DNA from 3 places in the Allobosea sp. RAF48 genome. Region 2 is predicted to be linked to each of the others. Evidence: predicted binding sites of a transcription regulator. Region 2 holds the regulator's gene; each other region holds the start of a gene.
The links. Region 2 encodes PhoB, which activates phosphate uptake and scavenging genes when phosphate is short. Its sites were predicted from a motif close to TGTCATNNANCTGTCAT; they were not measured.
Positions count from the first base shown of each region.

Region 1: the regulator PhoB is predicted to act here: its motif matches at 1,727-1,743, upstream of AB4Z10_RS10860 (glycerophosphodiester phosphodiesterase).
Region 3: the regulator PhoB is predicted to act here: its motif matches at 8,309-8,325, upstream of AB4Z10_RS19915 (RNA degradosome polyphosphate kinase).

Region 1 covers NZ_JBFRDZ010000004.1:419,728-427,764, reverse strand. The annotation lists gene AB4Z10_RS10865 (PepSY domain-containing protein) at 126-404, shown strand; gene AB4Z10_RS10860 (glycerophosphodiester phosphodiesterase) at 518-1,678, opposite strand; gene AB4Z10_RS10855 (hypothetical protein) at 1,847-1,987, opposite strand; gene AB4Z10_RS10850 (RsmB/NOP family class I SAM-dependent RNA methyltransferase) at 2,170-3,468, shown strand; gene guaA (glutamine-hydrolyzing GMP synthase) at 3,514-5,082, shown strand; gene AB4Z10_RS10840 (hypothetical protein) at 5,166-5,390, shown strand; gene AB4Z10_RS10835 (glutathione S-transferase N-terminal domain-containing protein) at 5,474-6,178, shown strand; gene AB4Z10_RS10830 (phosphoribosyltransferase family protein) at 6,193-6,783, opposite strand; gene AB4Z10_RS10825 (ArsC family reductase) at 6,909-7,265, shown strand; gene tgt (tRNA guanosine(34) transglycosylase Tgt) at 7,448-8,037, shown strand, end outside.
Region 2 covers NZ_JBFRDZ010000015.1:165,843-176,689, forward strand. The annotation lists gene AB4Z10_RS24390 (LysR family transcriptional regulator) at 1-253, shown strand, start outside; gene AB4Z10_RS24395 (SpoIIAA family protein) at 308-694, shown strand; gene AB4Z10_RS24400 (DUF3175 domain-containing protein) at 711-995, shown strand; gene AB4Z10_RS24405 (hypothetical protein) at 1,250-1,429, opposite strand; gene phoB (phosphate regulon transcriptional regulator PhoB) at 1,528-2,226, opposite strand; gene phoU (phosphate signaling complex protein PhoU) at 2,243-2,962, opposite strand; gene pstB (phosphate ABC transporter ATP-binding protein PstB) at 3,046-3,852, opposite strand; gene pstA (phosphate ABC transporter permease PstA) at 3,892-4,776, opposite strand; gene pstC (phosphate ABC transporter permease subunit PstC) at 4,789-5,763, opposite strand; gene pstS (phosphate ABC transporter substrate-binding protein PstS) at 5,989-7,014, opposite strand; gene AB4Z10_RS24440 (ATP-binding protein) at 7,128-8,183, opposite strand; gene ppk2 (polyphosphate kinase 2) at 8,301-9,254, shown strand; gene AB4Z10_RS24450 (TRAP transporter large permease) at 9,425-10,711, opposite strand; gene AB4Z10_RS24455 (TRAP transporter small permease) at 10,708-10,847, opposite strand, start outside.
Region 3 covers NZ_JBFRDZ010000011.1:168,399-179,245, reverse strand. The annotation lists gene AB4Z10_RS19940 (amino acid ABC transporter permease) at 1-162, opposite strand, end outside; gene AB4Z10_RS19935 (amino acid ABC transporter permease) at 173-1,369, opposite strand; gene AB4Z10_RS19930 (amino acid ABC transporter substrate-binding protein) at 1,932-2,954, opposite strand; gene metC (cystathionine beta-lyase) at 3,217-4,407, shown strand; gene ppx (exopolyphosphatase) at 4,544-6,118, opposite strand; gene AB4Z10_RS19915 (RNA degradosome polyphosphate kinase) at 6,054-8,249, opposite strand; gene AB4Z10_RS19910 (HdaA/DnaA family protein) at 8,377-9,075, opposite strand; gene AB4Z10_RS19905 (AI-2E family transporter) at 9,083-10,192, opposite strand; gene AB4Z10_RS19900 (CDP-alcohol phosphatidyltransferase family protein) at 10,285-10,815, opposite strand.

The sequences.
Region 1 (8,037 bases), on a different contig from region 2:
CCGGCGCGTTTTTTCGTTTAACGAGCGAATCACAAGGAAGCGCAAAGCATCTTCAGGTGTAGGCGAACCCTTCTACGGAACGAGTCCTCGTCCGGTGCGTTGATGGCGCAAACGGAGGATACGTGATGAAACGTTTTGTCCCAGTCATAGCTCTTGCTCTTCTGGCGAGCGGCGGTGCCTATGCTCAGTCGATCAACATTGGTCCGGGCGGCGTGAGCGTCGACCCCCGTACGCCCCATGAGCGGGCGATCGATCGCGAGATGCGTCAGGAGCGCTACGAGCAAAGGCGCGAGCGCGAATGGCGACGCGCCAACTATTACCGCGGCGACGATTGCCGCACGGTCACGACCGAGCGGGAGACGCCGCGCGGCGTGGTGCGGCGCACGACCCGCGTCTGCGATTGACCAATCTGATTTGAAGGGGAGCGGGCGAGAAGCCCGCTGACGACCAAAGCCCGCGGCGGGAGACGCCGCGGACTTTGGTTTATCCGGCTGTTAGCCTTGCCCGGTTGAAAAGCTTACTTCGCGTCGCGCGCCTTCACGGCCTGATCCGAGAAATCCGAGAACAGGCCGTCGATGCCGAGCGCAATGAAGGCCTTGTACTCGGCCGCGGCGTCACCCTTGAAGTCCGAGGCCAGCCGCTTCGGCTCGCTGCGGAAGGTCCAGGTATGGACGAGAAGGCCGGCGGCATGGGCATCCTTGACCACGTTCGTCGGCGCGATCAGCGTGCGGTCGCGCTCGTCGATGGCGCCGTCGCCGTTGAGGTCCTGCGGCTTGCCGTCAGCGCCGATCGTCTGCTTGGCAGCCATGATGTAGGGCTTCCAGGGGCCGACGCCGTCGGCATAGGTCGCGATCTCCTTGAGCCCTTCGGCGGAGAGCATGTCCTGGAACGTCCGCTTGTCGCCGAGCACCGCGAAGTCATAGGGGCGGTCGAACGGGGCCACGAGCGTGACCTTGCCGTCCTTGTCGACGTCGTCGCCGTCGACAAGCTGGATGAGGCGCAGCTGCGTCTTCTTGCGCAGGTACTTCAGATTGCCGGTCTCGAAGCTCTGGATGAACACCGGCGAGGTCTTCTCGCTCCAGCCGGCAGCCTTGAGCATGTCGAGGAGCTTGTCCTCGAAGGCGAGGCCGAGCGCGGCGTGATAGGTCGGGTGCTTGGTTTCCGGGTAGATGCCGATGGTGTGGCCGGTGCGGGCGCTTTCCGACTTGGCAAGGTCGATCACCTCCTGGAAGGCCGGGATCTGGTACTTGCCGTTGTGCGACTGGTCGCGATCGGCGAAGGCCTGCTTGGCCCGCAGGGTCTTGATCTCGGCCAGGGTGAAATCATTGGCGAACCAGTCGGTGGTGTCGATGCCGTCGACCTTGCGCGTCGTCTTGCGATTGGCGAATTCCGGCCGGTCGGCGACGTCGGTGGTGCCGCTCAGCATCGGCTCGTGCCGCACGACCAGAACGCCGTCCTTTGTCGACACCAGGTCGGGCTCGATGAAGTCCGCGCCCATCTCGATAGCGAGCTTGTAGCCTTCGATCGTGTGCTCGGGCATGTAGCCGCTCGCGCCGCGATGGGCGATGATCAGCGGCTTGCGGGCGGTCGAGGGGGACGCCTGCTGGGCGAGGGCCGCCAGTGCCTGCATGGCCAGTGCGGCGAGAAGCGATGTCGAGAGAAGCAGCGTTTTTTTCATGGTTTGACCCCGGCTCGCAGAAATGCGCGCGAACTTAGGTCGGGCGATGTGACAGGCCCATGAAAAGAATACGTCGGATCGTGAGCAAAGGCTGACGCGCGATGCGATACCCCAAAAAAAGTCCGCGACCCCGGTCGAGGGCGCGGGCGATCCTGCGTGCGCTCGCTGTCAACGGCGGTTTTCGAGCGTGGTCTTCGCGTCGAGGCGCTTGGAGGGCGGCGGCGTGAATTCCGGCTGCGGCTGGGTTGCGCAAGCGGCAAGGCCGAAGGCGACAAGGCTCAGAATGACGATGCGGCTGGCGCTTTTCATGTGCGAATATCCCGGTGGCCGCGACATGCGGTTGCATCGTGTTTCCGCTTGTGAAACGACCGCGTCAAGTGCATGCCGCATGGGCCACCATGCCTCGGCGTCATGTTCGAATTGGTCGAAGCACACCCACTCACCGCCTTGCGGCGCCGGGCCCGAGCCGTCCGTGCCAGGATTGAAACACCATGACGCCAGCCGCCCGGATCAGCGCCGCCATCGAGGTGCTGCAGGACATCATCGAGCGCCGCCGCCCGGCAGCCGATGCGCTGAAGGATTGGGGGCTGTCCCGCCGCTTCGCCGGCTCGAAGGACCGCGCGGCCGTCGCCTCGCTCGTCTATGATGCGCTGCGGCGCAAGGCGTCCGCCGGCTACGCCATGGCTTCCGAGGAGCCGCGCGCGCTGGTTCTCGGCATGCTCGCGGGGCTGCGAGGCCTGCCGCTGGACGAGATCGCCGCGCTGTTTTCGGGCGAGAACCACGCCCCTGCGCCGCTCACCGCCGATGAGACCGCGCTTCTGACCGCCTTTTCCGACGAGGGCGCGCCCGACTGGGTGCGGGCCGATGTGCCCGAATGGCTCTGGCCCTCATTCGAACGCGGCTTCGGCGAGGCAGCGATGGCGGAAGGGCAGGCACTGGCCGCCCGTGCGCCGATCGATCTGCGCGTCAACCGCCTGAAGGCGACCCGCGACGCCGTGCTCAAGGATCTCGCTCACCATCAGCCCGAGACCGGCGCCTGGTCGCCCGATGCGCTGCGTTTCCAGCCGGGTCATGACGGGCGCGGCCCTTCGCTGCAGACGGAGCCCGGCTTCTTTGCCGGCGCGTTCGAGGTTCAGGACGAAGGCTCGCAGCTGGTGACATTGCTCGCCGGCGCCCGGCCGGGCCAGACCGTCATCGATCTCTGCGCCGGGGCAGGCGGCAAGACGCTGGCGCTCGCCGCGCTGATGGCGAACCGCGGTAGCCTCTATGCCACCGATCTCGACAGCCGGCGGCTCGCACCGTTGCACGACCGCGTGGCCCGCTCGGGCGCTGGTATCGTCGAGGTGCGCATCCCACGCTCGCGCGGCCACGAGCCCCTGGCGGATGTTGCCGGCCACGCCGATCTGGTGCTCGTCGATGCGCCCTGCACGGGCTCGGGCACCTGGAGGCGCAACCCTGATGCGAAATGGCGCGTGCGCCCCGGTGCGCTCGCCGAGCGGATCAAGGACCAAGCCGAGGTGCTGGCCCGCGCCGCCAAGCTGGTGCGCCCCGGTGGACGCATCGCCTACATCACCTGCTCCATGCTGCCGGACGAGAATGACGAGGCCATCCGCGCCTTCCTCGGCCGCCATCCCGGCTTTGCTCTGGTCGCACCGATCGACGTGCTCAAGGGCGCGGAAAGCGACTTCTCCCTGCTCGCCCGCTTCGCCACGGAATTCGGCCTGCAGCTCTCGCCGCTGCGCGCCGGCACGGACGGGTTCTATCTGGCTTGCCTCCAGCGGGGGGATTGAGACGCGGCCGTTGCGCACGCCCGCGCGATCCATTAACGGGACGCGATGACGAGCGCTCAGCCCCATCACGACTCCATCCTCATCATCGATTTCGGCTCGCAGGTGACGCAGCTGATCGCGCGGCGCATCCGCGAGATCGGCGTCTATTGCGAGATCGCCCCGTTCCAGTCTGCGGATGAGGCGTTCGGGCGGCTGAAGCCCAAGGGCGTGATCTTCTCGGGTGGCCCGGCCTCGGTGCCGGACGAGGGCAGCCCGCGCGCGCCCGAGGCGGTCTTCACGGCTGATATCCCGCTGATGGGTATCTGCTACGGCCAGCAGACCATGGCGCATCAGCTCGGGGGCAAGGTCGAGGGCGGGCACGCCGCCGAGTTCGGCCGTGCCGATGTCGAAATCCTTGCTCCTTCGGCGCTCTTCGCCGGCGTCTGGGAGAAGGGCTCCCGCTACCCGGTCTGGATGAGCCATGGCGACCGCGTCACTGAGCTGCCGCAGGGCTTCTCGGTCAAGGCGACCTCGGAGAACGCGCCCTTCGCGGTGGCGAGCGACGAGATCAGGCGCTTCTACACCACGATGTTCCACCCCGAGGTGGTCCACACCCCGGATGGCGGCAAGCTGCTGCGCAACTTCGTCGTAGAGATCTGCGGCTGCAAGCCGGACTGGAGCATGTCGGCCTATCGCGCCGAGATGCAGAAGAAGATCCGCGAGCAGGTCGGCACCGGCCGCGTCATCTGCGGCCTTTCCGGCGGCGTCGACTCGGCTGTCGCGGCCGTGCTGATCCACGAGGCGATCGGCGATCAGCTCACATGTGTCTTCGTCGACCATGGCTTGATGCGGATGAACGAGGCCGAAGAGGTCGTTCGCCTGTTCCGGGATCACTACAACATCCCGCTGGTCCATGTTGAGGCCGAGGAGCTGTTCCTCTCCGAGCTTGCCAAGTGCGGTGCCGATCCCGAGGCCAAGCGCAAGACCATCGGCCGGCTCTTCATCGACGTCTTCGACGCAGAGGCGGCCAAGCTCGGCGGCGCCGATTTCCTGGCGCAGGGCACGCTCTATCCTGACGTGATCGAGAGCGTCTCCTTCTCCGGCGGCCCCTCGGTGACGATCAAGAGCCACCACAATGTCGGCGGTCTGCCCGAGCGCATGAAGATGAAGCTCGTCGAGCCGCTGCGCGAGCTGTTCAAGGACGAGGTCCGCGTGCTCGGCCGCGAGCTCGGCCTGCCCGAGGCCTTCGTCGGCCGCCATCCCTTCCCGGGGCCCGGCCTCGCCATCCGCTGCCCCGGCGAGATCACCAAGGAGAAGCTCGACATCCTGCGCAAGGCGGATGCGATCTATCTCGACGAGATCCGCAAGGCCGGGCTCTACGACGTGATCTGGCAGGCCTTCGCCGTGCTGTTGCCGGTGCGCACCGTCGGCGTGATGGGCGACTACCGCACCTACGATCATGTCTGCGCGCTGCGCGCCGTGACCTCGGTCGACGGCATGACCGCGGATTTCTATCCCTTCGACATGAACTTCCTCGGCCGCGCCGCGACCCGCATCATCAACGAGGTCAAGGGCATCAACCGCGTCGTCTACGACGTGACCTCGAAGCCGCCCGGCACGATCGAGTGGGAGTGAGCGCGGGCGCTCGCGGCCGCGTCATCGGCCATGAGCGCATGCCGCCCTGACGGCGCTGCCCGTCGCTTGCCCTGGATCGGGAAATGAGGGCAGGCGGTTTTCGCAGCAAGCGGCTTGCGTGCAGGCCCCACCTGACATTGCTCTACGACCGCTATCGCACGCTGGCGTTTCGCGTGCTGCCGCTGAGCTGGACGGTGAAGAATTTCGTCCTGATCCGCAGCGTTCCCCCGCAAACCGGACGAAATCCTCGGCCGTTGGCCCTTGGTCGACCCGAGATCGTGCAACCTCGCAAGCCGGCCTTGTGGTGATTGAGCCGGGCGCCCCGTTGCTTTGGGCGCGCGCGGCTCTATCGTCCGGCACCGAAGCTCTTCCGATTCAACCGGAGCACCCTATGGCCGATCTCTCCGCTTTCCCGATCAGCAAGCGCTGGCCCGCCAGCCATCCCGACCGCATCCAGCTCTATTCGCTGCCGACGCCGAACGGCGTGAAGGTGTCGATCGCGCTGGAGGAACTGGAACTGCCTTACGAGCCCCACCTCATCGACATCGGCAAGAACGAGACCTGGGGCCCGGAATTCCTCTCGCTCAACCCGAACGGCAAGATTCCCGCGATCATCGATCCGAACGGGCCGGATGGAAAGCCGCTCGGCCTGTGGGAGTCGGGCGCGATCCTGCTCTATCTCGCCGAGAAGACCGGCAAGCTGCTGCCGAAGGATCCGGCCGCGCGCTACGAGACCATCCAGTGGGTGTTCTTCCAGATGGCGGCGATTGGCCCGATGTTCGGCCAGCTCGGCTTCTTCCACAAGTTCGCCGGCCGCGAATACGAGGACAAGCGCCCGCGCGACCGCTACGCCAGCGAGAGCAAGCGCCTGCTCGCTGTGTTGGAGGAGCGCCTGGCGAGCCGCACCTGGATCATGGGTGACGAATTCACCATCGCCGACATCGCGATCCTCGGCTGGGTGCGCAATCTCGTCGGCTTCTACGGGGCAGGCGAACTCGTTGACTATTCCACCCTGACGCATGTGCCGATCTGGCTGGAGCGCTGCCTGTCGCGCCCCGCGGTCCAGCGCGGCCTCGACATCCCGAAGCGCCCCTGAATGCCGGCACTCCCTCAGGGCATATCGCTGGGGGAGGGCACGGGCTGAACCGGTGCCAGTCTTTCCAGGGCGTGCACGGAGATGCCGCCCTGGGCAAGTCGTTCGCGGCCTCCCAGCCCGTCGAGTTCGAAGACGAAGAGCGCATGCGTGCAGTGTGCGCCAAGTCGGCGAAGCAGCTGCGCCGTCGCCAGCGCGATGCCGCCCGTGATCAGGCAGTCGTCGATGATGGCGACATGACGTCCGTCGAGCCGATGGCCCTTCGACAGGGCGACGCCATTGCCGAGCTCGTAATTGGCCGCGAGACTGCGGACGACGTCCGCGCGGATCGAACCGACCTTGCGGATATCGATGAAGCCGAGGCCGTTTCGGAATGCCAGCGCGCCCGCAAAGCCGAGGCCGCCGACGTCGATTCCGGCAAGAAGGTCGGTTTCCTCATCGAGATGGGCCGCCAGGGCTTCGCAGGCCGTTTGCATCCAGCGGCCGTCGCAGGTGAAGGTCGTGGCATCGGGAAAGTCGACGCCGACGACCGGGTGGTCCTTCCAGCGGCGATGGGGAAAAGCAGGTGGCGCCGGCGTTTTCTGCGCTGAGGCCGAGACGATATCCATGCTATCTCCTGCCTGCATCCGACGATGTCATCCGCCATGTCATGCCTGTTTGCAGTCTTGCTGACAAACCCGGATGACAGCTGGGTGGCGGATGCTGCGACATTCCACACAGTCCGGGCGAAGGCATGACGATCACCATCTACGGCATCAAGAACTGCGACACGATGAAGAAGGCGCGCAGCTGGCTCGACGGCCATGGTGCGACCTACGCGTTCCACGACTACAAGGCGAGTGGTATCGACAAGGCCTCGCTCGAGCGCTGGGTGAAGGAGCATGGCTGGGAGACGGTGCTCAACCGCGCCGGCACGACCTTCCGTGCGCTTCCCGACGCCGAGAAGCAGGGGCTCGATGCGGCCAAGGCCATCGCGCTGATGCTCGCCCAGCCCTCGATGATCAAGCGCCCGGTGCTCGATCTCGGCAAAGGCAGGACGGTCGTCGGCTTCAAGCCCGAAATCTACGAGGCGGCGCTGGCGAAGGGCTGAGCCTGGGCGACTGCCGTCATTCTCGGGCGGCGCCTAGCGCCGACCTAAGAATCTCCTGAATGAGGCTCAAGAGCCCTCTAGTCCTGAGATGCTCGGGGCAAGCTCGAGCATGACGGCGGCGAACGCCCATCCAGCGCGCGCGCCTCTTCCCTAAAGGCGCGTGCTGCTCTACCTCGCAGCGCATGAACGCACAGCCCGAACTCGCGCAGCCCCAGACCGCCGCGACAACCGACTTCGCCTTCCATGTCGCCGCCCGCGACGGCGCCGCCCGCACCGGCGCGATCAGCATGCCGCGCGGCGTCATCCGCACGCCCGCCTTCATGCCGGTCGGCACCGCCGCAACCGTGAAGGGCATGTATCCCGATCAGGTGAGGGCGCTCGGCGCCGATGTCGTGCTCGGCAACACCTATCACCTGATGCTCCGCCCGGGTGCCGAGCGCGTCGCCAGGCTCGGCGGGCTGCACAAGTTCATGAACTGGCCGCATCCGATCCTGACCGACTCCGGCGGCTTCCAGGTGATGTCGCTGTCGCAGCTGAGGAAGCTGACGGAGGAGGGCGTTACCTTCCAGTCGCATATCGACGGCTCGAAGCATGTCCTTACGCCCGAGCGCTCGGTCGAGATCCAGAATCTGCTCGGCTCCGACATCGTCATGCAGCTCGACGAATGCGTCGCGCTGCCCTGCGAGGACAAGGTGGCGGAGAAGGCGATGCGCCTGTCGCTGCGCTGGGCCGAGCGCTGCAAGGCGGCCTTCGGCAACCATCCCGGACGGGC
Region 2 (10,847 bases):
CTATTCCGTGATCACCAGCGCCGCCGTCGCCGGGCTGGGCGTCGCTCTGATGCCGCGCTGCTATGTCGCCGACGAGCTGGCTTCCGGCGCGCTTATCAACCCGCTCGGCCTCGGCTTCACCAGTGCGACGGGCTGTTGGCTCACCCTCCCGGTTGGCCAGCCGCAACGCCCCGGCCTCGATGAATTCGTCGGCTGGCTGCGCGCCGAAGCGGCCCGGTTCGACGCCGCCACCCGTGCGCCCGCAGCGGCCTGATCATCGGGCGAAACTTCCGCTCTTGCCCCGCGTTGTCTGGAGCAAGGAGGAGCCATGTTCACCATTCTGCCTGCCCCGGACCATGTCGGCGCCTACCGCCTGTCGCAGACGCTGACCAGTGACGATCTCGATGGGATCATGGCCGATATCGAGGCGAAGCTCGCGCGACACGAGAAGGTCGGCATCCTCGCCGACCTCACCGATTTCACCGATATGACCCTGGCTGCCGCCTGGAAGGATGCGCGCTACAGCCTCGGCAAGCTCTGGGAGCTGCAGCGCTTCCCGCGCGAGGCGGTGATCACCGACAGGGGCTGGCTTGCCGCCTTCGTCGACCTGCTCAACCCAGCGATCCCCTTCGTGACCGTCCGCACCTTCAAGCCGGAGGAGTACGAGACCGCACTGACCTGGGCCGGTGACATCGAGGGCGGGCCAAACGCCTGACCGACAGGAGGACGCCATGACTGCCCACAAACGCAGGTGGTCGGCCGATATCACCACCCGGAGCAACGCGCTCGATCTTGAGAAGGCGGTGTTCAAGCAGGGCGATCCGCGACGGATCGCACGTTCGCTGAAGCGGTCGGCTGAACACAGCCGGCTCCGCAAGTCGAGCCCCTATCGCTCGGCGATGTCGATGCTGACTTTCTACATCAACCGCGCCGGCCGGAACCTGCCGGCCGAGCGGCGCAGGACGCTGGAAGCGGCCAAGCACAGCTTGCGCCGCCTCTTCTACCGAGAGGGCTGAGGCTCCTGCCGGCCCCTTCAGGGATCGTCCTGTAGGGGGCTTCTCGCGGGGCCGCCACCCTTGCGGGCCGGATCATGCGAGCGATGGCTGTCGCGCTCGCCACCACCGCCCGAAAACGCGAACCTGCCGGGTTTCGTCGTCGGCAGGCGGCTTGCGGATGTCCGCCGGCTTCTCCGCATTCTCATGGGACGAGCCCGGCCGCCGTGCCGGATGCTTCGCGGCGCCTTCGTCGAGGCCAGCATGGGGCAGCCTCCTCAACGATCCTGCTGGAGACCCTGATGGCTCGTGTTGATGCGGGTGTTGCCCTGCTGGTCATGCTGGCTCGGGCGGCGCTCGCCACCTCCTAGCGCTGCGCATATCGTGCCCGGCATGATCCGGCTCGCCCGGGCCCTTGTCGCTTCGACTGGCCGGCGGGATGGGCGCATCTTGCTCATGGCGACCTCCTCTGGCTCGCGCTGACCTTCGGGGTCAACGCGAGCGAGCAGGCAAGGTTCATCGCCAGTCGCGATGAAGAGGAGAGCTGGAGCGCCGCTCAGCTGCGCGCAAAAGTCTCGTCGAAGGCGTAGCCGGCGCCGCGCACGGTGCGCAGCGGGTCCTTGGTATTGGCGGGCGTGATCGCCTTGCGCAGCCGGCCGACATGGACGTCGACGGTGCGCTCGTCGATATAGACGTCGCGGCCCCAGACGGCGTCGAGCAGTTGGGCGCGCGAATAGACGCGGCCGGGCGCCTGCATCAGGAACTCCAGCAGCCTGAACTCGGTCGGGCCGAGATGCAGCTCGCTGCCGGCGCGGCGGACGCGCCGTGTGGTGCGGTCGAGTTCGAGGTCGCCGGCGGCAAGCAGTCCCGCGACATGGCCCGGCTTGGCGCGGCGCAGCAGCGCCTGGATGCGCGCGATCAGCTCCGGCAACGAAAAGGGCTTCACCACATAGTCGTCGGCGCCGGTCGCGAGCCCGCGCACGCGCTCGGTCTCCTCGCCACGCGCGGTCAGCATGATGATCGGCACGCGCTCGGTGTCGCGTCGCGACCGCAGCCGGCGGCAAAGCTCGATCCCCGAGAGGCCCGGCAGCATCCAGTCGAGCAGCACGAGATCGGGGGTGTGGTCGCGCAGATGAAGCTCCGCATCGTCCCCGCGCGCCACGCTGTCCACCTCGAAGCCCTCGGCTTCGAGATTGTAGCGCAGCAGCAGGGTCAGCGGCTCCTCGTCCTCGACGATCAGGATGCGTGCGGCCATGATTCCTTGCCTCGCCTCAGCTGCCCGTGACCGCCTCGACTTCGATATTGGTCGTGTCGAGCTTCGGCCGGTTCACGTCGAGCGAGTCGCCGGTGATGAGGTAATGGATCGTCTCGGCGATGTTGGTGGTGTGGTCGCCGATGCGCTCGATGTTCTTCGCGCAGAACAGGAGATGCGTGCAGAAGGTGATGTTGCGCGGATCCTCCATCATGTAGGTCAGGAGTTCGCGGAACAGCGAGGTGTAGAGCGCGTCGATCTCGTCGTCGCGGCGCCAGACCTCGAGCGCCTTCTGCTCGTTGCCTGCGGCGTAGGCGTCGAGCACGTCCTTGAGTTGCGCCTGCACCAGGCGGCTGATGTGCTCGAGCCCGACCACGGCGCGGTGCGGCGGCTGGAACTGGCCGGCGATGGCGACGGCGCGCTTGGCGATGTTCTTGGCGAGATCGCCGACGCGTTCGATGTCGGCCGCGATGCGGATCGCCGAGATCAGTTCGCGCAGGTCGTTCGCGAGCGGCTGGCGCCGGGCGATGGTCAGCACCGCCTTCTCTTCGACGTCCCGCTGCAGGTTGTCGAGGCGCTGGTCGGCGGTGATGATCTTCTGGGCGAGGCCGGTGTCGCGGCGCACCAGCGCCACGGTGGAGTCGCCCAGCATGCGCTCGGCCATGCCGCCCATTTCGGCAAGACTGCGGCGGATGCCTTCGAGATCGGTGTCGTAGGAGCGGACGATGTGGTCGGTCATGGCGTTATCCTCAAAGCATTTTCAAGCGAAATCGGACCGGTTCGCGCGAAGAAAATGCGACAAACAAAGAACTCTGCCGCGGCTCAGCCGAACCGGCCGGTGACGTAGTCCTGCGTCTGCTTCTTGGCCGGGTTCATGAAGATGGTGTTGGTCGGCGCGAACTCGATGACCTCGCCCAGATACATGAAGGCGGTGTACTGCGAGATGCGTGCAGCTTGCTGCATGTTGTGCGTCACGATCGCGATCGTGAAGTCGCTCTTCAGCTGTTCCAGCAGGTCCTCGATCTTGCCGGTCGAGATTGGGTCGAGCGCGGAGGTCGGCTCGTCGAACAGGATCACTTCCGGCTTCTGCGCGATGGTGCGGGCGATGCACAGGCGCTGCTGCTGGCCGCCGGAGAGACCCATGCCGGAACTCTTCAGCTTGTCCTTGACCTCGTCCCACAGCGCGGCACGGCGCAGCGCGCCCTCGACACGGTCATCGAGCTCGGACTTCGGCGGCTTCTCGTAGAGGCGGATGCCGAAGGCGACGTTATCGTAGATCGACATCGGGAAGGGCGTCGGCTTCTGGAAGACCATGCCGACGCGCGAGCGCAGCTCGTTCACGTCGACGTCGTTGGAGATGATGTTGCGGCCGTCGAGCAGGATCTCGCCGGTGGCCTTCTGCTCGGGATAGAGCGAGTAGATGCGGTTGAAGATGCGCAGCAGGGTCGACTTGCCGCAGCCGGACGGGCCGATCAGCGCGGTGACGTGCCGGTCGCGGAAATCGAGATTGATGTTCTTCAGCGCCCTGTGCTCGCCGTAGTAGAAATCGAGGTTCTTCACCGCGATCCGGACGGGCGCCTCGGCATCGAGCGTCTGCGGGGAGAGTTCAAGGGTCGAAAGCATCGACATGGTCCTCAAGGTCGGGCGCGACCGGGTTGGATTCAAGTCTTATTTGCCGCCAGCGACGACGCGGCGGGCAATGAGCGAAAGCAGCAGGATCGAGACCGTGATGATCAGCGATCCCGCCCAGGCGAGCTGCTGCCAGTTCTCGTAGGGAGCGGAGGCGAACTGATAGATCGTGACGGGCAGGTTCGAGACGCCGCCGGCGAGCGAGGGCGAGAACCAGAAATTGTTGTTCAGAGCCGTGAAGAGCAGCGGCGCCGTCTCGCCGGCGATGCGGGCGAGCGCCAGCAGGATGCCCGTCATCATGCCGGCCTTCGCCGCACGCCAGGTCACGGAGGTGATGACGACCGAAGGCGGCGCGCCCAGCGCGGCCCCCGCCTCGCGCAGCGGGCCGGGGACGAGGTTCAGCATGTCCTCGGTGGTGCGCACGATGACCGGGATCGCGATGATGCCGAGCGCGACGCCGCCGGCCCAGCCGGAATAGCCGCGGAAGGGCTCGACCAGGATGACGTAGACGAACAGGCCGATCAGGATCGACGGCGCCGAGAGCAGGATGTCGTTGATGAAGCGGATCAGGTGCGCGAGCTTGGAACCCCTGCCGTATTCGGCGAGCCAGGTGCCCGCGAGAACCCCGATCGGGGTTGCGATGGCAATGCCGAGGAAGGTCAGCACGAAGGAGCCGACGATGGCGTTGGCGAGGCCGCCGCCTTCCGTGCCCGGGCCGGGGGTGACCGCGGTGAAGGTGGCGAGCGAGAGGCCGCCGATACCCTTCACCAGCAGCATGCCGAGGATCCAGAACAGCACGAAGATGGCGCAGAAGGTGAAGCCGGTCGCGATGATCTTCATCAGCCGGTCGGCGGTGCGGCGGGACTGGCGCACGCGCCCCCAGGGGGTGTGCGGCAGCTCGCGGGGCGTGGTCGTCATGGTCATGAACGAAAGACCTCAGTAGCGCTTGACGCGGGCGACCAGCAGCCGCGCGATGACGAGGACGACGAAGGTGACGAAGAACAGGATGCAGCCCAGCGCGATCAGCGCGTTGAGCTGCAGGCCCATCGCCTCGTTGAATTCGTTGGCGATGCGCGAGGCGATGGTCGAGCCGGGATCGAGGATCGAGGCCGACAGGCGGTTGGCGTTGCCGACGACGAAGGTGACGGCCATCGTTTCGCCGAGCGCGCGGCCGAGGCCGAGCATGATCGCGCCGATGATCGAGACGCCGGCCTGCGGCACCAGCACGTGGCGCACGACCTCCCAGGTCGTCGCCCCGATGCCGTAGGCGCTCTCGCGCAGCACCGAGGGGATCTGCTCCAGCATGTCGCGGGTGATCGATGCGATGAACGGCACGATCATGAAGGCCAGGATCAGGCCGGCGGTGAAGATGCCGAGGCCCGAGGGCGAGCGTGAATAGAGGATGGTGCCGACGACCGGCATGCCCTCGACGATGTTTGAGAGCGGGATCTGCACATAGGCCGCGAAGAGCGGCACGAAGACGAACAGGCCCCACATGCCGTAAATGATCGAGGGCACGGCGGCGAGCAGCTCGATCGCGGTGGCGACCGGTTTCTTGAACCAGCCCGGCGCCAGTTGGGTCAGGTAGATCGCGATGCCGAGCGAAAGCGGCACGCCGATCGCCAGCGCGATCAACGCCGTCGAAAGCGTGCCGACGATGGCCGGCCAGGCGCCGTACTGCTCGTTCTGCGTATCCCAGACGCTGGAGGTGATGAAACCGAGGCCGAACTCGCGGAAGGCCGGCCAGCCGCCGATGATCATCGAGATCATGATGCCGGCGAGCAGCACCAGCACGAGCAGCGCCGCCGCGAAGCTGGCATTGCGGAAGAAGAGGTCGAAGCCCGCCTTCGGCGTCTTGCGGGCGGCCGGCCTCGCGCCGGGGATGCTCGTCATGTCGGTTGCTGCGGTCATCCGCGGAGGCTCCGGTGTCGTGGCAGAGGTTGCCTGCAGCCGGTCACCCGACTCCGATCAACCTCAGCCCTCATCCTGAGGAGCGCTCCGCAGGAGCGTCCCGAAGGAGGCTCCAGCGCGCTCTGGATCATCCTTCGAGACGCCGCATACCGCGGCTCCTCAGGATGAGGGCTGCATGTATCGGTGAGGCGGGACTGGCCCGCCTCACCTTGTCGCTGGCAGCGATCAGAAGATCGGCTTGCCGGCGGTGTCGGTCACGCCCTTCCAGGCGTTGCGGACCTGATCCTTCACGGTCGACGGCAGGGCGACGTAATCGAGCTCGCTCGCCAGCTTGTCGCCGCTCTTGTAGGCCCAGTCGAAGAACTTCAGCGCGGCCTGCACCTCTTCCGGCTTCTCCGGCTTGGCATGGACCAGGATGAAGGTCGCCGAGGTGATCGGCCAGGCATCCGCGCCCTTCTGGTTGTTGAGCGAGATGCCGAAGCCCGGCTGCTCCTGCCAGTTGGCATTGGCGGCGGCTGCCTGGAAGGCCTTCTCCTCAGGAGCCGGGAAGTTGCCGTCGGCGTTCTTCACCAGGGCGTGGGCGAGCTTGTTCTGCTTGGCATAGGCGTACTCGACATAGCCGATCGAATTGGCGACCTGCTTGACCGAGGCGGAGACGCCTTCGTTGCCCTTGCCGCCGATGCCGACCGGCCACTGGACCGACTGGTTGGCGCCGATCTTGGACTTCCAGTCGGCCGAGACCTTGGAGAGGTAGTCGGTGAACACGAAGGTCGTGCCCGAGCCGTCAGAGCGGTAGACCGGGTTGATGTTGGCGTCCGGCAGGGCGAGACCGGCGTTGAGCGCCACGATCTTCGGGTCGTTCCACTTCTTGATGTCACCCAGATAGATCTGCGCGATGATGTCGCCCGAGAGCTTGAGCTTGCCCGGCTCGACGCCGGCGATGTTCACGGCCGGAACGACGCCGCCCATCACGGTCGGGAACTGGATCAGGCCGTCCTTGCTGAGGTCCTCGCCCTTGAGCGGAGCGTCGGTCGCGCCGAAGGCGACGGTCTTCGCCTTGATCTGGCGGATGCCGCCGCCCGAGCCGATCGACTGGTAGTTCAGGCCCGTGCCGGTGTCCTTCTTGTAGGCCTCGGCCCATTTCGAATAGATCGGGAAGGGGAAGGTCGCGCCGGCGCCGGTGATGTCGGCAGCCTGGGCGGAACCGGCGATCCCGACGGCTACGGCCGCGAGAACGAGAATCTTGCGCATTGAGATGTCCTCTCTGGGTCGCTGTTGACAGCTCCCCTGTCAGAACACCCCCTATATGACAGCCGGATGACACGTCGTCATGAAAACTGTCACAAAGCCGTTGAAGCGGCGGCTCAGCGGCCTGCGCGCTGGGCCTCGAAACGCGGCAGGATCGCCTTGAAGGTCGCCCCCTCGCCCGGCTTGCTTTCGATCGTCAGCCTGCCGCGATGGCGCAGCACGATGTGCTTGACGATAGCCAGCCCCAGGCCCGTGCCGCCCGCCTCGCGGCTGGCGGCGGTGTCGACACGGTAGAAGCGCTCGGTCAGGCGCGGCAGATGCTCCGGCGCAATCCCCGGCCCATCGTCGCGAACGTGGAAGCTGGCCTCATCCTCGCCGGCCTCGACGGTGATCTTCACCTCGCCGCCCTGCTTGCCGTATTTGATGGCGTTCTCGACGAGGTTCTCCATCAGCCGCAGCAATTCGTCGCGGTCGCCGGGGACCAGCAGCGGCTCGCGCGGCGTGGTGAGCGCCAGTGTGACCTCGCGCTCGCGCGCCATCAATGTGAGCGAGTCGACGATTTCGCGCGCGATGCCGGCGAGATCGACCGGCGTGTCGGGCGCGACGTGAGCGCGCTGCTCGATACGCGAGAGCGAGAGAAGATCGTCGACGAGACGCGCCATGCGCAGCCCCTGCTCGCGCATGATGCCGAGGAAGCGCTCCCGCGCGCGCTCGTCGTTGCGCGCCGGCCCCTGCAACGTCTCGACGAAGCCGAGCAGCGAGGCCAGCGGCGTGCGCAGCTCATGGCTGGCATTGGCGACGAAATCGACGCGCATCCGCTCGATCACCCGCTGCTCGCTGAGGTCCTGGAAGGTGAGCAGCGTCGGCCGCCGCCGTCCGCCGCCCAGCGCCGCGATGTGGATGCGGAAGGCACGCTCGAACGGCACCCGTTCGACGAGCTCGACGGTGTCGCGCCCGCCCTCATGCGCGACCTGCTCGATCGCATCGTTGAGATCGGGATCGCGCAGCACGAGCGCCAGGAATTTGCCGATCTCGAGCCCCGGAACAAGCGCGCGCATCGCAGGGCTGAGCGCCTGGGCGATGCCCTGTTCGTCGAGCAGCACCACGGGGACGCCGAGCGCCTCGATCATGGTCCGCATCGTCGCGGAAGAGGAAGGGGCAATGTCGGCCATGGAGCGCTCGGAACGAGCCGGCACCAGCCGGCCTGCCCTTCCTGGGCGGAAGAAGGAAAGGCGTCAATTCCCTTCCGCACGTCAGCCGGCTAGGCTTTGCCCGAAGAGGAGGCAGCGATGGCAAAGAAATTCTCGGGTTCGAACGCCAACGCGCCGATCGCGCTGTCCGCGGGCGAGAGCGCCAAGCCGGCGAAGGCCCGTCCCGTGTCCCCCAAGCTCAAGGGTTTCGACATCGAGGCCGACACGCTGCCGGAAGCCATCATCGATGCCGCCTATCACAGCGGCGACTATCCCTACGGCAAGCGGATGAAGCGCAAGCGCTACAATCGCGAGCTCGAGCTGCTCCAGATCGAGTTGCAGAAGCTGACGCGCTGGGCCTCCAAGCATGGCGAGCGCATCGTCATCGTCTTCGAAGGCCGCGACGGCGCCGGCAAGGGCGGCACCATCGGCCGCTTCACCCAGCATCTCAATCCGCGCCAGGCTCGCACTGTCGCGCTGCCGAAGCCCTCCGACACCGAGAAGGGCCAATGGTATTTCCAGCGCTATGCCAGCGAGATGCCGACGGCCGGCGAACTCGTCTTCTTCGACCGCTCCTGGTACAACCGGGCGGGTGTCGAGCGCGTCATGGGTTTCTGCACGCCGGACGAGACCGAGAGCTTTCTGCACGAGGCCCCCGTCTTCGAGGGCATGCTGGCGCGCGACGGCATCCGCCTGATCAAGCTGTTCCTGACCATTGGCCGCGAGATGCAGATGACCCGCCTGCACGCGCGCTGGCACGATCCGCTCAAGCGCTGGAAGCTCTCGCCGATCGACTTCGAGGCCATCCCGCGCTTCGACGACTATTCGCGCGCCTTCGACGCGATGCTCGGCCGGACCTCGACCGAAGCCGCGCCCTGGCATGTCGTGCGCAGCAACGACAAGCTGCGCGCAAGGCTCAACGCGATCCGCCATGTGCTGAAGGCGATCCCTTACGCGGACAAGGACGAGGCCGCGATCGGCAAGCTGGACGAGGAGATCGTCATCCCCGTCGGCCGCTATCTCCACCATGGCGGCGAGCCGGAGAGCCGGTAAAGCCTGGCGTGATCCGCGGAACGCGGAAGTCATCCCGGACGGAGCGAAGCGGAGATCCGGGATCCGTGCCTGAACCCTGATCGGCAGCGCTCCGGCATGGATCCCGGGTCAAGCCCGGGATGACGACGCGGTTCCCGCTCAAAGTCATCAGGCTCCCGGCTGTTGCGCCCTCACGGCCCCATCACCTGGTTCGGCAGCCAGGTCGTCAGCGGCGGCCAGAGCGTGATCGCGGCAAGCACGACCAGCAGCGGTATGAGCCAGGGGAGGATCGCCTTCGACATCGTCTCGAACGAGACATTGGCGATGCGCGTCACCACGAAGAGCACCACGCCGATCGGCGGATGGATCGTCCCCAGGATCAGGTTCAGGATCATGATGATGCCGAACTGCACCGGATCGATGCCGAAGCTGTTCGCAGCCGGCACCAGGATCGGGATCAGGATCAGCATCGCGGCCAGCGCCTCCATGAAGCAGCCGACGACGAGCAGGATGAGATTGCAGACGAGCAGGAAGACGAGCGGGTTCTGGATCGTCTCGACGATCAGCGGCGTCAGCGTCTGCGGCACGCGCGAGATCGACATGCACCAGCCGAGCGCACCCGCCGCCATCACCAGCACGGCGACGAGCCCCATGGTCTCGACCGTGTCGATCAGGATCGGCCAGAGCTGCTTCACTTCCAGCGTGCGGTAGACGAAGAAGCCGAGGAAGAGGGCGTAGAGGCAGGCGACGGCCGCGGCCTCCGTCGGCGTGAAGATGCCGGAGAACATGCCGCCCAGGATCAGCGGCGGGGTCATCAGCGCGAAGAAGCCACTGAAGAAGGTCCGGCCGATCTCGCGAAAGCCCTTGAACTTCTCCTTCCGGAAGCCTTGGCGCTTGGCGATCATCGCGACCATGACCATCAGCGACAGCCCCATCAGCACGCCGGGAATGACACCGCCGATGAAGAGCCGTCCGATCGAGACGTCCGCCGTCACGCCGTAGATCACCATCGGCAGCGAAGGCGGGATGATCGGCCCGATCGTCGCCGCCGCAGCGGTGATCGCCGCCGCCGTCTCCGGCCGATAGCCGGCTTTGCGCATGGCCCGGATCTCGATGGCGCCCGAGCCCGCGGCATCGGCCACCGCCGAGCCGACCATGCCGGCGAAGATCATGCTGGTCATGATCGAGGCGTGGGCATAGCCGCCGCGCAGCCAGCCGATCACCGCCGTCGCGAATTCGACGATGCGGTCGGTGATGCGCGCCGCCGCGAGGATGTTGCCCATCAGGATGAAGAGCGGCGCCGCGACGATCGGGAAGGAGTTCATCGCCTGCGCCATCTTCTGCGGCACGATCGAGGCCGAGAAGTCGCCGATCAGCACGAAGGCGAAGGCGGCCAGCCCCATCGAGGCGAAGAGCGGGAAGCCGGCCAGGATCGAGAGCAGCCAGACGGCCGAGATCTTGAAGATCAGCGCGCTCATTCCGCCGGCTCCTGCAGCGTCACCGCGACCGGCGGATGGGGCGAGTTCCGCCAGTTGCGCAGGTTGCCGACGAATTCGCTGAGCCCCTGCAGCGCCGTCACGATCCCGGCCAGCACCATCGGCGCGTAGAGCAGCC
Region 3 (10,847 bases), on a different contig from region 2:
ATAGGCGCAGAGCAGGGTCAGGATCGCATTGAGCGGGCTGGAAAACAGGTTGGTCCTGATCCAGGCCCAGGGGCCGGCCACGGAGAGGGGCGCAGGCTCCTGCTGCAACGTCTCCTTGCGGACGAAGGCGTAAGGGGCGTTTTCGATCGTTGCGTCGGTCATCGATCCGCCCTCACCGTTCGACCAGCGCCATGCGCCGGTTGTAGAGGTTCATGAAGAACGACGTCACCAGCGAGATCGTCAGGTAGACCGCCATGGTGATGGCGACGACCTCGACCGCCTGGCCGGTCTGGTTCAGAACCGTGCCGGTGAAAACCTGGACGAGATCGGGATAGCCGATCGCCACGGCCAGAGACGAGTTCTTGGTCAGGTTGAGGTATTGCGAGGTCAGCGGCGGGATGATGACGCGCATGGCCTGCGGGATGACGACGAGCTTCAGCGTCGGGCCGGAGCGCAGGCCGAGCGCATGGGCGGCCTCGGACTGCCCCTTCGAAACCGCCAGGATGCCGGCGCGCACGACCTCGGCGATGAAGCCGCCGGTATAGGTCGAGAGGCCGATCAGCAGCGCCACGAACTCAGGAAAGATCTGCATGCCGCCGGTGAGGTTGAACCGACCCTGCTGCGGATAGTCGAAGGAGAGCGGCCGACCCGTGATGAAGAAGACCAGAAGCGGCAGCCCGATGATCAGCGCGAGCGCGACCCAGCCGTTATGGTACTGCTTGCCCGTCTGCATCTGCTGGCGACGCGACCAGATGAAGAAGGCGATCGCCGCCACGACGCCGACAATGAAGGCGATGACGACCGCCTCGAAAGCCGGCGCGAATTGCGGGCTCGGCAGGATGATGCCGCGATTGTTGAGATAGATGCTGCCGGGCAGCGCGATCGAGTTGCGGGCGTCCGGCAAAGGCTTCAGCACCGCGTTGTACCAGAAGAAGAGCTGGAGCAGCAGCGGGATGTTCCGGATGACCTCGACATAGATCATAGCCAGCTTGGCGACGATCCAGTTGTTCGAGAGCCGCGCCACGCCGACGGCGAAGCCGATGAAGGTGGCGAGGACGATACCGAGGGCGGCGACGAGCAGCGTGTTGAGCAGGCCGACCAGAAAGGCCTGACCATAGGTCGAGCCGCCCTGGGCCGAGAACGGGATCAGCTTCTGATTGATGTCGAAGCCGGCGGCGTTGTGCCAGAAGCCGAAACCCGAGGCGATCTTCTGCGCACGCAGATTTTCGATGGCATTGGATGCGGCCGACCAGATCAGGAAGCCGACTACCCCGACCAGCAGGATCTGATAGACGTAGCCGCGGATCCTGGGGTCGTAGAACAACGACGCCTTGCCGGGTGATACCGTTTGGTCGGGAATGCTCGACACTTGTCACGCCCCTTTTGCTTCGCTTGTGGCGGCCGGCGATCCTTCGGCTGTGCGGTTGCGCCGAGGTCGTCCTGTTGTCCGTGCCGCTTTTTCTGTGAGCTTCTTGCCGGAAGGGCGCGCCATGCGGGCCCTTCCGGCGTTCACGGACCCGACGCGATACCGACGCCGACAGCTGCCGCTCTGGCGGCAGTGATGCTCTCTGTCTTCATGCCGTTCCCCTGTTCGGAGCGGGTTCGTCCCGCTCTCCCCGATTGAACAAATCTTGAGCAGCAAATGCTGATACGGCAAGCCCTGCTGAAGCAAAACCCCGATCAGCAAATCCCGGACCAACCGCGCCAACCACCATCCGGCGCCGATTTTGAATCTCTGCGCGCCGGAAACCACCGCGTCAACGAACAATCCCGTCAATGCGCTGTGACGCTTCGCAATCCGTTGGATTGCCCTGATCCAGGGCGAATACAGCAACGCCGCGAAACGCTTCGAGAGCGGCTCGCGGCGCGGGCGGCAGCTTCAGGCCGCGGAACAAACGGGGCACCGGTCTAGCCGGCGCCCCGCGAATGCATCAGCGAACCGGCGGAGCGTATTGCAGGCCGCCCTTGGTCCAGAGCGCGTTCTGACCGCGGGCGATCTTGAGCAGCGAACCCTGGCCGACGTTGCGCTCGAACGATTCGCCGTAGTTGCCGACGTGCTTGACGATGCGCACGACCCAATCCGGCGTCAGGCCAACCTGCTCGCCGAACTTGCCCTCGGTGCCGAGCAGGCGCTTGATCTCGGGGTTATCCGACTTGAGCTGCTGTTCGACATTCGCCTGGGTCACGCCCAGTTCCTCGGCGTTCAGCATGGCGAAGCCGACCCACTTCACCAGGTTGAACCACTGCGGGTCGTTATTGCGGACGGACGGGCCGAGCGGCTCCTTGGAGATGATCTCCGGCAGGACGATGTGGTCGTCCGGGTTCGTCAGCTTCAGGCGCTCGGCGTAAAGGCCGGACGCATCGGTGGTGAAGGCGTCGCAGCGGCCGGCGTCATAGGCCTTGACCGTCTCGTCGGAGGTCGCGAAGGCCACGACCTCATACTTCAGGTTGTTGGCGCGGAAGTAGTCGGCGAGGTTGAGCTCGGTGGTGGTGCCCTGCTGGGTGCAGACAGAAGCGCCCGAGAGCTGCAGGGCCGAGTTCACGCCGAGCTTCTTGCGGACCATGAAGCCCTGGCCGTCATAGTAGTTGACGCCGGTGAAGAGCAGGCCGAGCGAGGCGTCGCGCGTCATCGTCCAGGTCGAGTTGCGCACCAGCACGTCAATCTCGCTCGACTGGAGCGCGGTGAAGCGGTCCTTGGCCGAAAGCGGGATGAACTTCACCTTGTTCGGGTCGTTGAAGATCGTCGCCGCGATCGCGCGGCAGAGATCGACGTCGAGTCCCTTCCAGTTGCCCTGCGCATCGGGCACGCCAAAGCCGGCGAGGCCGGTGTTCGAGCCGCAATTCAGGATACCGCGTTGCTTGACCTGCGCGAGCGTCGCCTGGGCCGAAGCCGCGGTTGCGGAAATCGCCAGGCCGATTCCTGCCGCAAGAGCGGCGGCTACAAACTTTTTCATCGGTACTCTCCCATTGAAGCCACGTTTCCGGCTTGCGCCGAACGCCATCCTGGTCTCGCCGCCGGCAGCTTTCCGCTGCTCGATTATCTTTGCGTTTGGTGCGGCGCCCCCGTTGCCGAGTCGATTGCCAGAGTGCCCCATGAGCGTCAAGCAACCGCCACCCGCCCCCGGCGCCCCTTGTTCACCGCATGCATCACATGCGAGTTTGTGGGGTGTGGTCAAGCCCGGCTGCATTTTTCCGCTTCCGAGACCTGCCGTTTCCATGAAAAAGCTGTCTTCGCCTGAATTTGCGCGCCTCGGCGAGCGGACGCGCCTCGTGCTGGCCGGACGCGACCCGGCCGATAGCTACGGCTTTGTCAATCCGCCTATCGTACGAGGCTCGACGGTCGTTTATCCCAACACCGAAGACTTCCTGGTCCGCAAGGCGCGCTACACCTATGGCACCGACGGCAATCCGACGCTCGACGCGCTGATCGCGGCCGCCAACACGATCGAGGGCGGTGCCGGCGTGGTCGTCACGCCATCGGGGTTGATGGCCTGCACGCTCGCCTTCCTGACCATGCTCTCCGCCGGGGACCACGTGCTGGTGACGGACAGCGTCTACCGCCCGACTCGCATCTTCTGCGATACCTTCCTGAAGCGGATGGGGATCGAGACCACCTATTACGACCCGCTGATCGGCGGCGACATCGTCAAACTGTTCAAGCCGAACACGAAGGCCGTCTGGACCGAGGCGCCGGGGTCCCAGACCTTCGAAATGCAGGATATCCCGGCCATCGTCGCGGCCGCGCATGAACACGACATCCCGGTCGCGCTGGACAACACCTGGGCGACACCGCTGTTCTTCGACGCCCACAAATTCGGTGTCGACTACTCGGTGCAGGCCGGCACCAAATACTACGCAGCCCATTCCGACGTGCTGATCGGCACCATCTCGGCGCGGACGCCGGAGCAGTTCAGGAAGCTGCGCGCAGCCTGGAATCAGCTCGGGCTGATCGTGGCGCCGGAGGATGCCTTCCTGACGCTGCGTGGCATGCGGACGATGGCCGTGCGCCTCAAGGCGCAGATGCCAGCGGGCATCGCCATGGCCGAATGGCTGCGCGAACGCCCCGAGGTCGCCCGCGTCCTCCACCCCGCCCTTCCGGGCGCGCCCGGCCACGAGATCTGGAAGCGCGACTTCACCGGCGCCTCCTCGCTCTTCACCATCGAGCTGAAACCCGTCTCGATGAAGGCTGTCGGCGCGATGCTCGACGGCCTGACCCTGTTCGGCATCGGCGCCTCCTGGGGCGGTTATGAGAGCCTCGTCCTGCCCTTCGACTGCAAGGACTACCGGACGGCAACCAAGCCCGATTTCAAGGGACCGACGATCCGCCTCCATATCGGCCTCGAAGATATCGAGGACCTGAAGGCCGATCTCGACGCCGGCTTCGCGCGCTTGCGCGCGGCGAGCTGAACGAGGACCAGGCCCCTTCCACCGCCGTTCTCGGGCGAAGCGAAGCGCAGACCCGAGAATCCCCCGCAGGATGGGAGGCCTTTTCTGCAAGAGATGCTCGGGCCAAGCCCGAGCATGACGCGCCGGACAAGCTGCTTCAGACCCGGCCGATCTCGAAGTCGCGCCCGAGCAGCTTGGCGAGTTGCTTGAGCCGGCCTTCCACGCGCTCGCTCGCCAGGGAAGCGAGATCCCCAGGAAAGCGCAGGACCAGGCGGTTGTCGACGCAGGTGGCCGGGATGCGCGGCAGGATGCCGGCCATGCCGGCAGACAAAAGATAGGCGACGCGGAAGATCGCGGCGATCAGCGTCGCACGCGCCAGGAGCGCCGGCTGAAGCAGGGTCTTCAAGCCTTCGGCAGCCGGCGAGCTGGCCTTTAGACCGGCATAGCGATGGAAGATCGTCATCGCCAGGAAGGCCCGCCCGACATGGTCGATGCCTGTGAAATAGGCATGGGCGATGACGTTCATGCTCTGCTCGCCGCGATAATCCGGATGGGCGCGCCAGCCGATGTCGGAGAGAAGGCAGACGGTCTCGATCAAGCGCCCCGAAGGCTCGTCCTGCACCAACCCGGCGGTTTCGAGAATGCCGTGGACCCAGGCGATCAGGTCAGCGGCGTGACGCGGATCGCGGGCACGCAGGAGATTGTAGTCGCGCGCGGCCTGCAGCAGCGGGTCTGCGGTCTGTTCCCGCGGCGAGAGCTGCTCATGCAGCAGCCCTTCGCGCACGCCCTGCGCCGAGATGACGATGTTGCGCGGCTTGCCGCGCTTGATCAGCTCGTCCAGCACCAGCGCGCCATAGGCGAGCAGCGGCCGACGTGCCGAGGAGACGGAATCGATGGCGTCGAGCACCGAGGCGTCGGCCCGCTCGACCAGCTTGACAAAATCGGAGGCATCCTTCGGCGGGATCGCATAAGCATGCATCACGTTGAGCGGGTAGTTCGCGCGGCGCTGATGCAGCGTCGCGAGCGCGCGCCAGGTCCCGCCGACGGCGAAGAAATCGCGCCCCTTCATCGCGGCGAGCTGCGGCAGCTTGTCGAGCTCGTCCTTCACGATCTTCTCGGCCGCGCGGATCGAGCCCTTCGAGCGATCGAGCAACGCGAGGCCCCCGAGCGGGACGCTGGCGCCCTTCCCCACAGCGCCGTTCTTGACAGAAATCAGCTCCAGGCTGCCGCCGCCGAGATCGCCCACGACACCGTCCGGAGAATCGAAACCCGAGATCACGCCGAGGCCCGAGAGAATTGCCTCGCGGCCGCCGGAAATCAGCTCGATCGGCTGGCCTATCGCCTCTTCGGCGCGGGCGATGAAGTCCGGCCCGTTCTCGGCATAGCGTGCGGCGGCCGTGGCGATGACGCGGAGCTCGCCGACATGCATGGCTTCGCAGAGGATGCGAAAGCGGATCAGCGCCAGGATCGCCTTCTCGATGGCGTCCTGCGCCAACCGGCCGGTCGTGGCGACCTGCCGGCCGAGGCCGGCCATCTCCTTCTCGTTGAAGACCTGCGACGGCGCCCGCGCCAGCATCTCGTAGACGACGAGGCGGACCGAGTTCGAACCGATGTCGACGATGGCGATGGTGTCGGCGAGCGCAAGCCGCCCCGGCGCGTGCCGGAGCTCAGGCTTTACGGCCTCCCCGGCGCGAGAGGGAGCGGGGACTTGAATTCGAGAGCGATTTTCCACGTCCGGACAGACTCGGGTTCGTCATGAAGTACTTATGCGCGTTGAACGGCTCTTCGTTCGGCGCAGGGACAATGCGGCGCGAGCCGCCATCGGGCAATATCGTCCAGCTCTGCTCATTGTCGAGCAGGTTGGCCAACATGATCTGATCAAGCAACTGCTGATGCACGGTCGGATTGAGGATCGGCGTCAGGGCCTCGACGCGGCGATCGAGGTTGCGCGGCATCAGGTCGGCCGAGGAGATGTAGACCTTGGCCTTGGGCGAAGGCATGCCGTGGCCGGCCCCGAAGGCATAGACGCGGGTGTGCTCGAGGAAGCGGCCGATGATCGATTTGACCCGGATATTGTCCGAGAGGCCGGGCACGCCCGGCCGCAGGCAGCAGATGCCGCGCACGACGAAGTCGATCTCGACGCCGGCCTGGCTGGCGTCATAGAGGGCGTCGATGATCTCGGGATCGACCAGCGAATTGCACTTGCCCCAGATCGCGCCCTTGCGGCCGGCCTTCACATGGGCGACTTCCTCGGCGATATCATCGAGCAGGCGCTGCTTGAGGCTTGTCGGCGAGACGGCCATGCGCTCCAGCCCGGCCGGCTCGGCATAGCCGGTGATGAAGTTGAAGATGCGCGCGACGTCCTGCGCGATCACCGGGTCGGCGGTGAAGAAAGAGACGTCGGTGTAGATGCGGGCCGTGATCGGGTGGTAGTTGCCGGTCGCGATATGGCAGTAGCTGACGAGCTGGCCGGCCTCGCGCCGCACCACCAATGACAGCTTGGCGTGGGTCTTGAGCTCGATGAAGCCGTAGACGACCTGGACGCCGGCGCGCTCCATCTCCTTCGCCCAGCGGATGTTCGCCTCTTCGTCGAAGCGCGCCTTCAGCTCGACCAGCGCCGTCACCGACTTGCCGGCCTCGGCAGCTTCCGTCAGCGCCTTGACGATCGGCGAATTCGCCGAGGTGCGATAGAGCGTCTGCTTGATCGCGACGACATTGGGATCGCGCGCCGCCTGCTGCAGGAACTGCACGACGACATCGAAGCTCTCATAGGGGTGGTGGACGAGCAGGTCCTTCTGGCGGATCGCGCCGAAGCAATCGCCGCCATGCTCGCGGATGCGCTCGGGGAAGCGGGCGTTGTAGGGCTTGAACTTCAGGTCCGACCGGTCGACGCCCACAAGTTGCGAGAGCTCGTTCAGGCCGATCATGCCGTTGACTTCGACGATCTCGTCGGCATCGACCTTGAGCTCGCGCACGATGAGCCGGCGCAGATGCGCGGGCATGCCGGTCGAGAGCTCGAGCCGGATGACGACGCCGAGCCGGCGCTGCTTCAGCATGGTCTCGAAGACGCGGACGAGGTCCTCCGCCTCCTCTTCGATGTCGAGATCGGAGTCCCGGATGACGCGGAAGGAGCCGGTGCCCTTGACCTCGTAGCCGGGGAAAAGCTTGCTGATGAAGAGCGAAACCGCGTCCTCAAGCGTGATGAAGCGATGCAGCCCCTCGCGGGCGAGATCGGGCAGTTCGATGAAGCGGTCGATCTTGGTCGGCACCCGGATCAGCGCGTCGAGCTGGCGCCCGTCGTTCTTGCGCTCCAGCGCCAGCGCGATGGTGAAGCCGAGATTGGGGATGAACGGGAAGGGGTGCGCCGGGTCGATCGCCAGCGGCGTCAGCACCGGGAAGACGTAATTGAGGAAATAGTCCTCCAGCCAGATCCGGTCCTGCGAGCCGATGTCGCCCGGCTGCAGCAGGTGGATGCGATTCTCATGCAGATCGTGGCGAAGCTCCGCCCAGCGCGCCTGCTGGTCGTCGGTGAGGGCCGAAACCGCCTCGCCTATCGCGGCGAGCTGCTCGGCCGGGGTGAGACCGTCCTGGCTCGGCGTGACCACGCCGGCCTTGAGCTGCTCGCGCAAGCCGGAGACGCGGACCATGAAGAACTCGTCGAGATTGTTCGCCGAGATCGACAGGAAGCGCAGCTGCTCCAGCAGCGGGTGACTGCGATTCGAGGCCTCCTCCATGACGCGGCGATTGAACTGCAGCCAGGACAGCTCGCGGTTCATGAAGCGCTCGGTCTGCCGGCGCAGCGGCGCCGCATCAGCCTCGCCGGAGAGCTTCTCCAGCTCGTCGGTCACGGTCTCGAGAGTCATGCGCTTCACCCGTGTCCTGATCGTCTTTCCGCTCATGGCGCCGTTGAAGCCATTCTAGCGTGACGTTTCGATGACGGGCGACATGATTTCGTATGACAGCATGGCCGCTCTGCAAGCACGCGCTCTTTCACGCGGGCTCCTCGGGAAACAATTCCGACAGCACTTCCTGCACAAGCGGGCGCGTGACGCGCCGACCGCGCTCCAGCGCGACGCGATCGAGACGGTCCACCACCTGCCGCGCGGCGGCGAAGGAGCGCTCCATCCTGAGCGCCAGCGCCTCGATGACGGCCGTGTCGACAACGAGCTGGCGGTCGATGAAGAGCTTGACGAGGAGCGCCCGCAGCAGCCCGTCATCGGGCGGCTCGATCGTGGCGCCCGGTGCGAGCCGCAGCCGCGACAGCAGGTCCGGCACCCGCAGGCCCCAGCGGTCGGGTTCGGTGCGCGCCGTCAACAGCAGATGCCCCCCGCGTGCCTTCATCGCGTTCATCAGATGAAAGAGCGCGGCCTCGTCGAACGGCCCGGCGTCGCAATCCTCGACCACCAGGGCGCCGCCGGAGACAAGGTGCGGGACCTTTGCCTCGCTCAGCTCCGTGGCCTGAATCGTCCAGGCATGGGCGGCGCGGGCCCAGATCGCGGCAAGATGAGTCTTGCCGGCACCTTCGGGCCCGGTCAGCCGCAGCCAGGCGTCAGGCCATTGCGGCCAGCGTTCGATCAGTCCGTAGGCCGCCTCGTTGGAGGGGCCGACCAGAAAATCCTCGACGCCGTGGCGGCTGTCGACGGGCAGGTCGAGGGCGAGCTGGCGCGGACGTGGTGGCACGTCGGACATGATCGGCTCAAAGCTCGGCGTCGGCACGCGCCTTCGCCGAGGCGGAACGCCTGGCGCCGATGCCATGGTAGAGATTGCTGGCGAGATATTGCCGCAGCGCGAAGCGGCAGAGCACGCCGATAACGGCCGCAAGCGGCACCGCCAGCAGCAGGCCGACGAAGCCGAACAGCGAGCCGAATGCAAGCAGCGCGAACATCAGCCAGACCGGATGCACGCCGATCGAATCGCCGACGAACTTGGGCTGGAAGATGTTTCCTTCGAGGAACTGGCCGGCGAGGAAGACGCCGAGCGTCGCCAGCGGCCAGGTCCAGTCAGGCCAGAACTGCACGATCGCCACGCCGACCGAGAGCACGAGCCCGGTCAGCGAGCCGACATAGGGGATGAAGGACAGGAAGCCGCTGATGATGCCGATCAGCGCGCCGAAATTGACGCCGATGATGCTCAATCCGATCGCGTAGAAGGTGCCGAGCAGCAGGCAGACGAGAGCCTGGCCGCGCAGGAAGCCCGCGATGGCCATGTCCATCTCGTGCAGGAGACCGCGGATGGTGTCGCGGTGATCGAGCGGCAGCCAGCTGTCGACGGCCGCGACCATCCGATCCCAGTCGACCAGGAGATAAAAGGCGATGACCGGCGTCAGCACGAGCAGCGAGAACACGCCGACGATGGCGGTGCCGCCACTCCAGAGCGACTTCAGCAGGCCGCCGACCCATTGCGTCGCCTGACCGACGAGGTTCCCCAGCGAGTTCTGCGCCTCCTGCTGCAGGTTGCCGCCGCCGAAACGCTCCAGCCAGGGGAATCCTTTCTCCATCGCGAGTGCCTGCAGCTTCGCGGCGTCGGAAGGCAGCCTGTCGACCAGCCCGGCGAGCTGCCGCCCCAGCAACGGCGCCAGCAGCACCAGCCCCAGCACAAAAATAATCAGGAAGATGATGAGGATGACGATGGTCGCCGTCAGCCGGTTCATGCCCATCCGCTCCAGCCTGTCGGCCAGCGGATCGAGGAGATAAGCGAGCGCGAGCGCCGCGATGAACGGCAGCAGGATGTCGCGCAAGAGCACGAGCAGGAGAACGAAGACCAGGAGGGAGCCCAGCCAAAAGCCGATCTGGCGCTGCAACGTCATCGATCAGCCTCTTTCGCCTATCCGACCAGCGGAATGGGACAAATGTGCACGGAAAGCCGCAGTTCCAAGCGCCGGCCGCATGTAAAACTTCGTCAGCCCGCCATGTGGCGCAGCCAGAAGGCGAGATAGGCCGTCATCGAGGCGAGCGTCAACAGAGCGACGACGAACTCCGCCGCCGCGGCAGCCCACCCGAGATCGATGCCGAAGGCGCGCGAGCCCAGCGCCAACGCTGCAAAAGCAATCTGCGCTGCGGTGTTGAGCTTGCTGACGACGAAAGGCGCGATCGTCACCGGCCGCCCCATCAGCCAGGACAGGATCACGGCCGCCACGATCATGAGGTCGCGCGCCACGACCAGGATGACGAGCCAGGCGGGCACCACACCGACGACCGCGAGCGTGACGTAGATCGAGACGATCAGCGCCTTGTCGGCGATCGGATCGAGATAGGCGCCAAGCTCGCTCGCCATGCCGCAGCGCTTGGCGAGGAAGCCGTCGATCGCATCCGAGAGCCCGGCCACCACAAAAAGAATGAAGGCGATATCCCAGCGCGCATTGACGATCATGACGATCACCAGCGGCACCAGGAACAACCGGCCGACGGTGATCAGATTGGGGATCGTCATCCAAAACGCCCGAGCGCATCTCGACAGAAGAA